2 linked regions of the Paracoccus pantotrophus genome follow. The protein of the gene in region 2 interacts with the protein of the main gene of each other region in a pairwise test. Links are inferred from orthologs where the notes say so. Each region holds a gene or a part of one and is shown on either strand. Other genes may lie near its edges.

What was found.
Region 1: the proteins of ESD82_RS04220 (region 2) and ESD82_RS00400 interact in binary tests that used the Escherichia coli proteins (3 or more experiments, as listed by UniProt). The link is inferred for Paracoccus pantotrophus from one-to-one orthologs.

What each region holds. Positions count from the first base shown.
Region 1 is NZ_CP044423.1:79,694-84,783, forward strand. What follows is about bases 1-2,995. They hold ESD82_RS00400 (P-II family nitrogen regulator), read right to left. Parts: upstream 1,670-2,995; coding sequence 1,331-1,669; downstream 1-1,330. Other genes in these bases: glnA (type I glutamate--ammonia ligase), read right to left, coding at 1-1,251; ESD82_RS00405 (NAD(P)H-hydrate epimerase), read left to right, coding at 1,824-2,995. Also shown: more of ESD82_RS00405, read left to right, coding at 2,996-3,554; ESD82_RS00415 (hypothetical protein), read left to right, coding at 3,873-4,061. UniProt on the Escherichia coli protein: P-II indirectly controls the transcription of the glutamine synthetase gene (glnA). P-II prevents NR-II-catalyzed conversion of NR-I to NR-I-phosphate, the transcriptional activator of GlnA. When P-II is uridylylated to P-II-UMP, these events are reversed.
Region 2 is NZ_CP044423.1:870,894-878,476, forward strand. What follows is about bases 4,191-7,583. They hold ESD82_RS04220 ([protein-PII] uridylyltransferase), read right to left. Parts: upstream 7,202-7,583; coding sequence 4,391-7,201; downstream 4,191-4,390. Other genes in these bases: murJ (murein biosynthesis integral membrane protein MurJ), read right to left, coding at 4,191-4,380; ESD82_RS04225 (penicillin-binding protein activator), read right to left, coding at 7,204-7,583. Also shown: bmt (betaine--homocysteine S-methyltransferase), read right to left, coding at 1-918; trpS (tryptophan--tRNA ligase), read right to left, coding at 1,002-2,021; ESD82_RS04210 (rhomboid family intramembrane serine protease), read left to right, coding at 2,129-2,845; more of murJ, read right to left, coding at 2,836-4,190.

The DNA.
Region 1 (5,090 bases), 800 kb from region 2 along the record:
CGCCTCGCGCAGGCTGCCGCAGACGGTCGGGATCTCGGCCAGCTCCTCGGGCGGCAGGTCGTAGAGATCCTTGTCCGAGGCCGGGCCGGGGTCGATCTTGTTCTTGATGCCGTCAAGGCCGGCCATCAAGAGCGCCGCGAAGGCCAGGTAGGGGTTCGCGGCCGGATCGGGGAAACGGGCCTCGACGCGCTTGGCCTTGGGCGATTCGGTCCACGGAATGCGCACGCAGCCCGAGCGGTTGCGGGCCGAATAGGCGCGCAGCACCGGGGCCTCGAAGCCGGGGATCAGCCGCTTGTAGCTGTTGGTCGCCGGGTTGGTCAGCGCATTGAGCGCCTTGGCGTGCTTGAGGATGCCGCCGATGAAATACAGCGCCTCCTGGCTGAGGTCGGCATATTTGTCGCCGGCGAACAGCGGCTTGCCGTCCTTCCAGATCGACATGTTCACATGCATCCCCGAGCCGTTGTCGCCCTTCATCGGCTTGGGCATGAAGGTCGCGGTCTTGCCATAGGCGGCGGCGACGTTGTGGATGACGTATTTGTATTTCTGGATGTTGTCGGCCTGCTCGACCAGCCCGCCGAAGATCATCCCCAGCTCGTGCTGGGCGGTGGCGACCTCGTGGTGGTGCTTGTCGACCTTGATGCCCATGCGCTTCATGGTCGAGAGCATCTCGCCGCGGATGTCCTGGGCGGCGTCGATCGGGTTCACCGGGAAATAGCCGCCCTTGTGGGCCGCGCGATGGCCGAGGTTGCCGTCCTCGTAGACGGTGTCGGTGTTCCAGGCGGCATCGACCGAATCAAGCTCGAACGAGACCTTCTGCGGCGTCACCGAATAGCGCACGTCGTCGAACAGGAAGAACTCGGCCTCGGGGCCGAAATAGGCGGTATCGCCGATTCCGCTGGATTTCAGATAGGCCTCGGCCTTCAGCGCGGTGCCACGCGGGTCGCGGGCATAGGGCTCGCCCGTGTCGGGCTCGACGACGTTGCAATGCACGCAGAGCGTCTTTTCGGCATAGAACGGGTCGATATAGGCCGAGGCGGCGTCCGGCATCAGCTTCATGTCGGACTGGTCGATCGACTTCCAGCCGGCGATCGAGGAGCCGTCGAACATGAAGCCTTCCTCGAAGAAGTCCTCGTCCACCAGGTCGGCGACCAGGGTCACGTGCTGCAGCTTGCCCTTGGGATCGGTGAAGCGGACGTCGACATATTCGACCTCTTCCGTCTTCATCAGATCCAGAACGTCCTTGACTGTCATTGGGATCCTTCCTCCATCAGTCTGCCCGGCGCCGCCGCGGGGCAAGGGTCATCGGTTTCTTTGTGCGGGTCGGGCGGGATCAGACCGCGTCGTCGCCGGTCTCGCCGGTGCGGATGCGGATGGCCTGTTCGACCGGGATGATGAAGATCTTGCCGTCGCCGATCTTCTCGGTGCGCGCGGCCGAGACGATGGCATCGACGGCGGCCTCGACCAGGTCGTCGGGCAGCACCATCTCGATCTTCACCTTGGGCAGGAAGTCCACGACATACTCCGCGCCGCGATAAAGTTCGGTATGGCCCTTCTGCCGGCCGAAGCCCTTGACCTCGGTGACCGAGAGACCCTGGACGCCGACTTCCTGAAGCGCCTCTTTCACATCGTCCAGTTTGAAGGGCTTGATGATGGCTTCGACTTTCTTCATCGCCTGATCCTTCTCTCGCGACTTGCCTGCGACCTGATTGGCGGGTTTGATGATGCGGGTAAATGGGGCAGGGCCCGGATCGCGCGGCGGATCGCATCTGCCCGGCCGATATGCGCATATTTCGTGCAGCAAGATTATAATTTAGGCAGACAGCATGCTTCACGGCACCGAAATCCTGACGACCGCCCAAATGCGCGCCATCGAATCCGCCGCCATGGCCAGCGGGCAGGTGACGGGCGCGGAACTGATGGAGCGCGCCGGCCGCGCCGTCGCCGGCCAGATCCGGCTGCGCTGGGCCAGGCCGGGCCTGGTGGCGGTGCTGTGCGGACCGGGCAACAACGGCGGCGACGGCTATGTGGTGGCGCGGCTTTTGCACCAGGCGGGCTGGCAGGTGCGGGTGCTGGGGATGGAAAACCGGCCGGGGCCGGATGCGGCGCGGATGAAGGCCGAATGGCAGGCGCTGGGCCCCGTCCTGCCCCTGACCCAGGACGCCCTGCGCGCCGGGCCCGATGCGGATGTCTATGTGGATGCGGTCTTCGGCACCGGTCTCACCCGCCCGCCCGAGGGCGAGATTGCCGCGATCCTGGACTATCTGGGCGGTTCGGGTGGGGATTGGGCGTTCTTCCGCGAGCGGCTGGTGGCGGTGGACTGCCCCAGCGGGCTGTGCCTGGACAGCGGCGCCTTTCCCGGCCGGCCGCGCGAGCCCGGCGATTTCGACCTGCGCGCCCGCCTGACCGTCGCCTTCGACAGCCCCAAGCCGGGGCACCTGCTGGAGCGCGGGCCGGAATGCTGCGGCGAGCTGGTCATCGCCGATATCGGCCTGGCGGCGTGGCGGATCCGCCAGCCGAACGAGGGCGCGACCCCGTCAAGCATCACCCGCTTTCCCGCCGTCGAGGCCCTCTGGCCCGGTTTCGCCGTTCCCGATTCGCGCCGGTACCCGATGGCCGCCCGCCGGCAGGCATCCTGGCTGCGCAAGCAGGAGGCCGGCAGCGGCCACAAGTTCAGCCACGGCCATGCGCTGATCGTCGCTGGGGGGCCGGCCAGGGGCGGGGCGGCGCGCCTCTCGGCCCGCGCCGCGCTGCGTATCGGTGCCGGGCTGGTGACGCTGGCGCCGCCGGCCGAGGCCCTGCCGGAGCATGCCGGCCCGCCCGATGCGCTGATGCGCCGAGGCGTCGACGATCCGGCCGCGCTGCGGGACATGCTGGCCGACCCGCGGGTCAACGCGCTCTGCATCGGTCCCGGCTGCGGGGTCGAGCGCGCGGCGGCGCTGCTGCCCGCGATCCTGGGCGCGGGGCGGGCGACGGTGCTGGATGCCGATGCGCTGACCGCCCTGTCGCGCGACCCCGGCCTGATGGCGCTTTTGCACGAAAACTGCGTGCTGACCCCGCATGCGGGCGAATTCGGGCGCGTCTTTCCCGACCTTGCCGAGCGCCTCGAGCATCCGCGTCCGCCCGCCGCGGGTGGCCGCGACCAGGCCTCCGATCCGGCGCGGATGGCGCGGCGCCTGGCGGAACTGGCCGCTTATCGCGAGGCGTTGGCGAAAATGCGCGGGCCGCTCTATTCGCGCCTCGACGCCGCCCGCGACGCTGCGGCGCGCTGTGGCGCGGTGGTGCTGCTGAAGGGCCCCGACACGGTGATCGCCGCCCCCGACGGGCGCGCGCGCATCCATTCCGCCTTCGATGTTCCCTGGCTTGCCACCGCCGGTGCCGGCGACGTGCTGGCCGGGATCATCGCCGGCCTGCTGGCCCGCGGCCTGCCGGCGCTGGACGCCGCCAGCCTGGGCACGCTGGTCCATGCCAGGGCCGCGCGCCATGTCGGCCCCGGCCTGATCGCCGACGACCTGCCCGAGGCGCTGCCCGCGGTGCTGCGCCGGCCGGGGGGATGAAATTACCGCTCGCATGTGAAGCGCGGCTTTGCTAGAGAACGCGCCGTTGCGGGTGTGGCGAAATTGGCAGACGCACCAGATTTAGGTTCTGGCGCCGCAAGGCGTGGGGGTTCAAGTCCCTCCACCCGCACCATTCCCGCGTGAGGCGGATCGCCGCAGGAAGGCCGGTACGCCGGGCGGGTTTCCCCGCGGAATCGCGCTGTTGCCCGCGGGTCTGCCTTGGTCCCCTGTCCGGCCGGGCCTGGCCGCTTTGATCCCTATCAAAGCCTGCCGCCTCGAAATGTGCCCTTACGATGTGGCAATTGTCCGAGGATGGAAATGACCCGACTTTTCATGATTCTGCTGTCGATCAGCCTGACCACGCTTGCCGGGATCGGCGTGATCATCGTCCTGGCGATGGGATTTTACGATCTGCGCGCCATTCTCCTGGCTGCCGCCGGGGGCGCGGTCATCGCCTTGCCGATCACCTGGTATGTCGCGATGAAGCTGCGGGACACCATGGGCTAGCGCGGATTCGACTTAGTCCGGGTCATATCCGGCGGGCTCGAAGTAGTTCCGGCATTCCTCGGGGGTGAAGGCGGATAGACAGTCGGCGACGGCTGACCAGAGATCGTCAACGGTTCTGGTAGCGACCTTTCTGAGCAGTGCCTTGAGCTTGGAGAAAGCCATCTCGATGGGGTTGAAGTCCGGCGAGTATGGCGGGCGGAACAGGAGCCGTGCTCCAACTTTTTCGATGGCGTCGCGCACGCCGCTGATCTTGTGGGCGGGCAGATTATCCATGACCACGACATCCATGACCACGACGTCGCCGGGGCGCAGCTCGGGTGCGAGCACCTGCTCGGCATAGGCGAGGAAGGCTGGTCCGTTCATTGGCCCATCGAGCAGAGCATCGGTGCCGCCATGCCAGATAGCCGCAGGCCCGCGGTAAAGGTGGTGGTCTTCCAATGTCCGTGTGGAATGGGCGCCCGGCATCGCTCGCCACATGGCGCTCGTCCTCGCAGCCGCGCCATCTTCGTGGATGCCGCGGTCTCATCGATGAAGATGAGCCTCTCGGGATCGAGATCGAGCTGGCCGTCGAACCAGGCTATGCGGCGGCGCAAGACATCGGGACGCTGCTGCTCTGAGGTATGCGCCGTCTTTTTTTGGCCGTCTTTTTTTGAATGTGATGCCGCGCCGGTCAAGAAACAGCCAGACCGTCGAGGGCGCCACCCGCACGCCGCGCTCGCCAGCAAGGCGCTCGCCGATCTCAGCAAGAGTGATGTCCGGTGTCTTCTCGATGAGGCCCGGAATGAAGGCCGCGTGCGTATCAAGCTTCGAGCGCGACGGCTGTCCCTGCTTGCGCGCTTCCATCTCGCCGGTCTCGCGATAGCGGCGATACCAGGCCCCGGCCGTCGAGATGCCGATGCGGAAGCGTCGTGCCGCCTCCCGCGTCGAAACCCCATCTTCGATCGCTGCAATTACCCGACCGCGAAGGTCTCCGCTCAGGCTCCTCGTCTCAGGCTCCTCGTCATCATCTCCTCCTGGCAAATCACAGGA
Region 2 (7,583 bases):
CCGCTCGGGCGAGGGGCGGGGGCCGCGCGGTGCGGCGACCAGCGCGTCGCGCATGGCGGCCAGATGCGCAGGCGTGGTGCCGCAGCAACCGCCGATGATGCGCACGCCCATGTCGCGCGCCAGCACGGCGAACTCGGCCATGACCTCGGGCGTCGCGTCATAGATCAGCCCGCCGTCCTGATAGCGCGGCACCCCGGCATTCGGTTTGGCGATCAGCGGGCGCTCGTTGCCCGAGGCGGCGAACCCGGCCACGGCCAGCAGCAGCTCGGCCGGGCCGGTGCCGCAATTCGCGCCATAGGCCAGGGGCGGATGCGGCAGCCGGTCGATCAGCGAGGCAAGCTGCGGCGGCGTCACCCCCATCATGCTGCGCCCGCCCGGCTCGAAGCTCATCATGCCGCACCAGGGCATGCCGACCGCCTGTGCGGCCTTGGCGGCGGCGCGCATTTCCTCGGCGGCGCTGATCGTCTCAATCCACAGCACGTCGGCGCCGCCCTCCTTCAGCGCCTGCGCCTGCTGGGTGAACATGGCGGTGGCATCGGCCTCGGTCAGCCGGCCCATCGGCGCCATGATCTCGCCGATCGGGCCGACCGAGCCGGCGACAACCACGGCGCGGCCGACCTCGGCCGCCGCTTCGCGCGCCAGCCGGGCGGCGGCGCGGTTCAGCGCGGCCACGCGGTCTTGCGCCTTGGCCAGCCGCAGCCGGCTGGCATTGGCACCGAAACTGTTGGTCAGGATGATGTCGGCGCCCGCGGCGATCATCTGCCGGTGCAGCACGCGCACCTGGTCGGGATGGGTCTCGCACCACAGGTCCGGCGCCTGGCCCGAAGCCAGCCCCATGTTGTAGAGATTGGTTCCGGTGGCCCCATCGGCCAGCAACCATGGGCGCTCGCCGAGCATCCTCGACAATTGATCAGGCATGGTTTTTCCCGTTTTGCGGCAGGATGGGGAATCATAGCCCATCCTGCCGGGAAGTCATTGCAACATTCGTGGACAGCCCGCGCTCAGCGCGAGCGGATCATGCCCATGATGTCCTTGGTGCGCTCGACGATCGGCTCGGCGATGGCCTGCGCCTGGCCGGCGCCATGGCCCAGGATGCGGTCGATCTCGGCCGGGTCGGCCATGAACTCGGTCATCCGCCGGGTGATCGGCGCCAGGGCCTCGACCGCGACCTCGGCCAGGGCCGGCTTGAAGGCGCCGAAGCCCTGGCCCTCGAACCGGGCCAGCACCTGGTCGCCGCTCTCGCCGGTCAGCGCGGCATAGATATTGACCAGGTTCTTGGCCTCGGGCCGGTCCTTCAGGCCGTCCATCGATCCCGGCAGCGGGTCGGCATCGGTGCGCGCCTTGCGGATCTTTTGCGCGATGGCATCGGCATCGTCGGTCAGGTTGATGCGGCTGGCATCCGAGGGATCGGATTTCGACATCTTCTTGGACCCGTCGCGCAGGGACATGACCCGCGTCGCCGCGCCCTCGATCATCGGCTCGGTGATCGGGAAGAAGTCCACGCCGTAATCGTGGTTGAACTTGGCGGCGATGTCGCGGGTCAGCTCCAGGTGCTGCTTCTGATCCTCGCCCACCGGGACGGCGGTGGCGTGATAGGCCAGGATGTCGGCGGCCATCAGCGACGGGTATGCCAGCAGGCCCAGGCTGGAGTTTTCGCTGTTCTTGCCGGCCTTGTCCTTGAACTGGGTCATCCGGTACATCCAGCCTACCCGCGCCACGGTGTTGAAAAGCCAGGCCAGTTCGGCATGCTGCGAAACCTGGCTCTGGTTGAACAGGATCGAGACCTCAGGATCGACGCCCGAGGCCATGAAGGCCGCCGCGACCTCGCGGGTGTTGTGCCTGAGCTTCTCGGGCTCCTGCCAGACGGTGATCGCATGCAGGTCCACGACGCAATAGATCGTCTCGGCTCCCTTGCCCTGATAGTCCGCAAAGCGTTTCAGCGCGCCCAGATAGTTGCCCAGCGTCAGCCCGCCCGAGGGCTGGATGCCGGAGAAGATGCGCTTGGCGAAGCTCGTGGTCATGGCACTACCTGCTTGGAAAATCCCGGTGGCTGGCTTACCTCTTGCCCCGTCCGGGCGCAACCGCCCGCAGGGTGACGGGTTGCGCAACAGCCCGCTGGAAAGGAGCCATGATGCGACCCGGTTACGATGAATCGCCCCTGAACCCCGTGCCCGCCGTGGTGTGGATGATCGCCCTGCCGATGATCGCCTGCGAGGCGGTGTTCGGCCTTGCGCAGATGGGGTTCATCGGCGGCAGCGGGCAGGGCGCCGGCCTTGCCATGCGCCAGATCGCGGTCGAGCGCACCGCCTATATCCCCGAATTCGTGCTGCGGCTGTGGCAGATGAAGGTGCTCCTGCTGGACCAGAGCTGGCGCATCCTGACCTATTCCTTCGTGCATCTGTCGCTGACCCATGCGCTGTTCGTCATCGTCTTCACGCTGGCGCTGGGAAACCTGATCGCGAACCAGTTCCGGCCTTGGGCGGTCGCGGCGCTGTTCTTCGGCTCGGCCGTCGGGGGCGCGCTGGTCTATACGCTGGCGGCGGGGCTTCTGCCGCAGTTCCGCTTCCAGGCGCTGATCGGCGGCTACCCGGCGGTCTACGGCTTCGTCGGCGCCTTCACCTTCCTGCTCTGGACCCGGCTGGGGCAGGAGAACGCGAACCGGCTGCGCGCCTTCACCCTGATCGGCATGCTGCTGGCCTTCCAGCTGGTCTTCGGCATCCTGTTCCAGGCCGGCAGCCTGACCTGGATCGCCGAGATCGCCGGCTTCTGCTGCGGTTTCCTTTTGTCCTTCGTGCTGGTGCCGGGCGGGATCGGGCGCGTGATGCGCCAGATCCGTCAGCGCTGACGCCGCAGGCCCGCGCGGAGGTCCGAGGGCCGGAACGCGCCCAGCACCAGCGCCGCCACGCCATAGGCCGCCATGCCGCCCAGGACCAGCGCGGCCAGCGCCAGATAGCGGGTGCCGGGCTGCTCCAGCGTATCGCCCAGGGCCAGCATCAGGCCCCAGATCACCGCGCCCATGACCGCGGATGCCGCGCAGATGCGGGGCAGGCGGTGGCGGAAGCGGTCGTCGAGCTCGGCCGCCTCGCCAAAGGCTTTCGTGCCGCGCCAGAGCTGCGCCGCCATGGTCCAGCCGGCGACGGTGGTGCCCCAGGCGGCGGCGGAAAAGCCGATGAAGGGCGCAAGCCCCAGCGCCACCACCGCGTTGACCACCATGGACCAGACAGCGAAGCGGAACGGGGTGCGCGTGTCCTCGCGGGCGAAATACAGCGGCTGCAGCACCTTTTGCAGAACAAAGGCCGGCAGGCCCAGGCCATAGATCGCCAGCGCCAGCGCGGTCGGACCGACATCGGCGGTCAGGAAGGCGCCGCGCCGGAACAGCACCGAGATCAGCGGATAGGCCGCGATCACCAGCGCCACCGCGGCCGGGACGGTCAGGAACAGCGCAAATTCGGCGGCGCGGTTATAGGCATGGCGGCCGCCGCCGGTATCGCCGTTCTTCAGCCGGCGCGAGATGTCGGGCAAGAGCACGATGCCGATGGCGATGCCGACGACGCCCAGCGGCAACTGATACAGCCGGTCGGCATTGGTCAGCCAGGCGATGCCGCGGTCGAAGAACGAGCCGACCTGGCGGCCGACCAGCAGGTTGACCTGCACCACGCCCCCGGCCAGCACCGCGGGTGCCGCCACCGCCAGCAGCCTGCGCATGTCCGGTGACAGCCGCGGCCGGCGCAGCCGCAGCGCAAAGCCCATGCGCTTTGCCGCCCACCAGACCGCGGCAAGCTGGGCGATGCCCGAGACCGGGGTGGACCAGGCCATCGCCAGCCCCATGTCCCAGCCCTGCCAGTCAGCCAGCAGCATGGCCGCGATCAGGATGAGGTTCATCAGCACCGGCGCGGCGGCCGCGGCCATGAAGCGCCCGCCCGCGTTCAGCAGCCCCGACAAGAGCGCCGTCAGCGAGATGAACAGGATATAGGGAAAGCAGATGCGGCCATAGATCACCGCCAGCTCGAAACGCTCGTCGCCCTGAAAGCCCGCCGCCTGCATCAGCACCAGCCAGGGCATCGCCAGATGCGCGACCAGCGACACGGCCAGCACCACCGAGAACAGGCCCGAGAAGGCCTCCTCGGCAAAGCCGCGCGGGTTCTCGCCGCTTTCCAGCCGCTTGGCGAACATCGGCACGAAGGCGGTGTTGAAGGCGCCCTCGGCGAAGAAGCGGCGGAACATGTTGGGCAGGGTGAAGGCGACGATATAGGCCTGCGCCACCGGGCCGGTGCCCAGATAGGCGGCAATCATCACGTCGCGCACGAAGCCCACCACGCGGCTGCCCAGAGTCCACGCCCCCACCGAGAGAAAGCCCCGGATTAGCCTGATCGGTTGCATCTTCTGTCCCTCAGAACGTCCCGCCCGGCGGGCGCTCGGCCCGTTCGGCGCGTTCGGTCCCTTCCTTGATCGCCTGGCGCAGCTTCTTTTCCAGCGACTCGCGGCGGCCCGGCTGGTGCAGCTTCAGCCCGAACATGTCCTTGACATAGAAAGTGTCCACCACCTGCGCGCCGAAGGTGGCGATCACGGCGCTGGCGATCTGGATGTGGTTGTCGGCCAGGGTCCGGGTCAGGTCGTAGAGCAGGCCGGGCCGGTCGCGGGTATCGACCTCGATCACCGTATAGACGTCGGAGGCCTCGTTGTCGAAGGTGACATGGGTCGGGAAGCGGAAGGCGGCCTCGCGCTTCTTGGGCTTGTCGCGGCCGGCCAGGGCCTCGCGCGCGACGATCTCGCCGCCCAGGGTGCGCTGGATCATGGTGCGCAGCCGCGGCAGGCGGTCGGCGGCATAGGGATGGCCGTCCGCGTCCTGCAGCCAGAACACCGCGGTCGCGAAACCGTCCTTGGTGGTATAGGTGCGCGCATCGACGATATTGGCGCCCACCAGCGCCAGCGCCCCGGCCATGCGCGAAAAAATGCCGGGATGGTCGGCCAGCACGAAGGCCGCCCGCGTCGCGTCGCGGTCGGTGTCGGGATGCAGGTCGGTGCGGATCTCGTCCTCGCCCAGATCCTTCAGCATCTCGGCAAAGACATATTGCGTCTCGGTCGGCAGGCCCGGCCAATAGTTGTCGTAATGCCGGCCCAGCTCGGCCTTGATCGCCTTGGGCTCCCAGCCCTTGGCGGTCAGCAGGTGGCGCAGCGACCGCTTGGCCTCGCCGATGCGCTTGTCGCGGTTCAGCTCCTCGAGGCCGTTTTCCAGCGCGCGCTTGGTCTCCTCGTGCAGCTTGCGCAGCAGCATCGCCTTCCAGTTGTTCCAGGTGCCGGGGCCGACGCCGCGGATGTCGCAGACGGTCAGCACCAAGAGCATGTCCAGCCGCTTGGTGGTCTTGACCGCCTTGGCGAAGTCGCGCAGCGTGCGCGGATCGGCGATGTCGCGCTTTTGCGCCACGTCCGACATCAGCAGGTGGTTGCGGATCAGCCATTCGATGGTCTCGATCTCGTCCGCCGGCAGGCCGAAGCGGGTGCAGATGCGCCGCGCCAGCCGGGCGCCCAGGATCGAGTGATCCTCGGCCCGGCCCTTGCCGATGTCATGCAGCAGCACCGCCAGGTAGATCACCCGCCGGTTCACCTTGCCCTTCATGATCTTGCTGACCACGGGCAGATCCTCGGCATCCTCGCCGCGCTCGATGGCAGCCAGCGCCGCGACGCATTGGATCAGGTGCTCGTCCACCGTGTAATGGTGATAGACGTTGAACTGCATCATCGCCACGACCGGGGCAAATTCCGGGATGAAGGCCGCCAGCACGCCCAATTCGTTCATCCGCCGCAGCGAGCGTTCCGGGTTGCCGTGCTTCAAGAGCAGGTCGAGGAAGATCCTGACCGCCTCGGGGTCCGAGCGCATGCGGTCGTCTATGCTGTCCAGGTTGGCCGTGACGGCGCGCATGGCGTCGGGGTGGATCAGGATGCCGGTCCGAAGCGCCTCTTCGAAAAGCCGCAGGATGTTCAGCGGGTCGGACAGGAACTGCCGCTCGTCGCCATAGGTCAGCCGCCCGCGGTCCATGCGGAAGCCGGCGCGGACGCGGCGGCGGCGCTGGAACAGGATGTTCATGATCGGCGCGCGATAGAGGTGGCGGGCCTCCAGCGCGACCAGGAAGACCCGCGTCAGTTCGCCCACGCGGGTGGCGTGCAGGAAATAGTCCTGCATGAAGATCTCGACCGCGCGCCGGCCGCCCAGGTCGCGATAGCCCATGCGGCGGGCGACCTCGACCTGCATGTCGAAGGTCAGCTGGTCCTGCGGCCGTCCGGCGATCAGGTGCAGGTGGCAGCGCACGGCCCAGAGAAAATCCTCGGCCTGCCAGAAGGTCAGATGCTCCTCGCGGGTGAAGAAGCCCAGGTCGACCAGCTCGACGGCGCGGTCGACCCGGTGGATGTATTTCGCGATCCAGTAGAGGGTCTGCAGGTCGCGCAAGCCGCCCTTACCCTCCTTGACGTTCGGTTCCAGCACGTAGCGCTGGCCGCCCTGGCGGCGGTGGCGCTCGGCACGCTCGGCCAGCTTGGCCTCGATGAACTGGGGAACGGTCTTGTCGAACAGCTCGGCCCAGAGCCGGTCGCGCAGGGTTTCGGCGGCGGCGGCATGGCCGCAGATCAGCCGGTGTTCCAGCAGGCTGGTGCGGATGGTGATGTCGCCCGCGCCCAGCCGCAGGCAATCGTCGATCGAGCGCGTGGACTGGCCGATCTTCAGCTTCAGATCCCACAACATGTAGAGCATGGATTCGACGACGCTCTCGGCCCAGCCGCTGACCTTCCACGGCGTCAGGAACAGCAGGTCGACGTCGGATTGCGGCGCCATTTCGGCCCGGCCATAGCCGCCGATGGCCAGCACGGCCAGCCGCTCGGCATCGGTCGGGTTGAGCAGGGGATGCAGGATGGTGGTGGCGACGTGATGGACGGCCGCCACCGTGGCATCGGTCAGGCTGGCGATGGCGCGCACCGTCTCGCGCGCGGCGCGGGGATGGGACATGAAGCCCGCCGCGATATCGCTCATGGCGGCGCTGCGGGCCTGGGCCAGGATGGCCACGGTGCGCGCGCGGATCTCGCGCGGCTCGGCGATGTCGCTCAGCGCCTCGGTCAGCGCCGGCAGGAAGCTTTCGGGGCTGAACATGGAATGCGCCCCAGGCAGGGCCGGGGCGCTTTGCGGCAGGCTGTCGGTGTCCTTGGCGCTCAAGATCAGAACCCGAAGCCGCCGAAGCTGCGCGGCGCGGGATCCAGCACCACCACCTGGCCGCCCCGCACGGTGGCCACGGCCAGCGCGCGCTCGTTGGTGCCGTCGCGCCGCAGGCGGAAGGCGCCCGAGACCCCGGCAAAGCCCGAGTTCTGCGTCAGGCCCGAGGTGGTCAGCGCGTTGGATTTGCCCGCCCGCACCAGCGCGGCGATGGCGGATACCCCGTCATAGGCCAGCGAACCCAGCTCATGCGGCGTCTCGCCATAGGCGGCGCGATAGCGCTGGTCGAACTGCGCCTTCATCGTGGTGTCGGGAATGGCGAACCAGCCGCCCTGCACGCCGCGCAGCTGCAGCCGGGCCGAGGGCTGGTCCCAGCGCGTCAGCC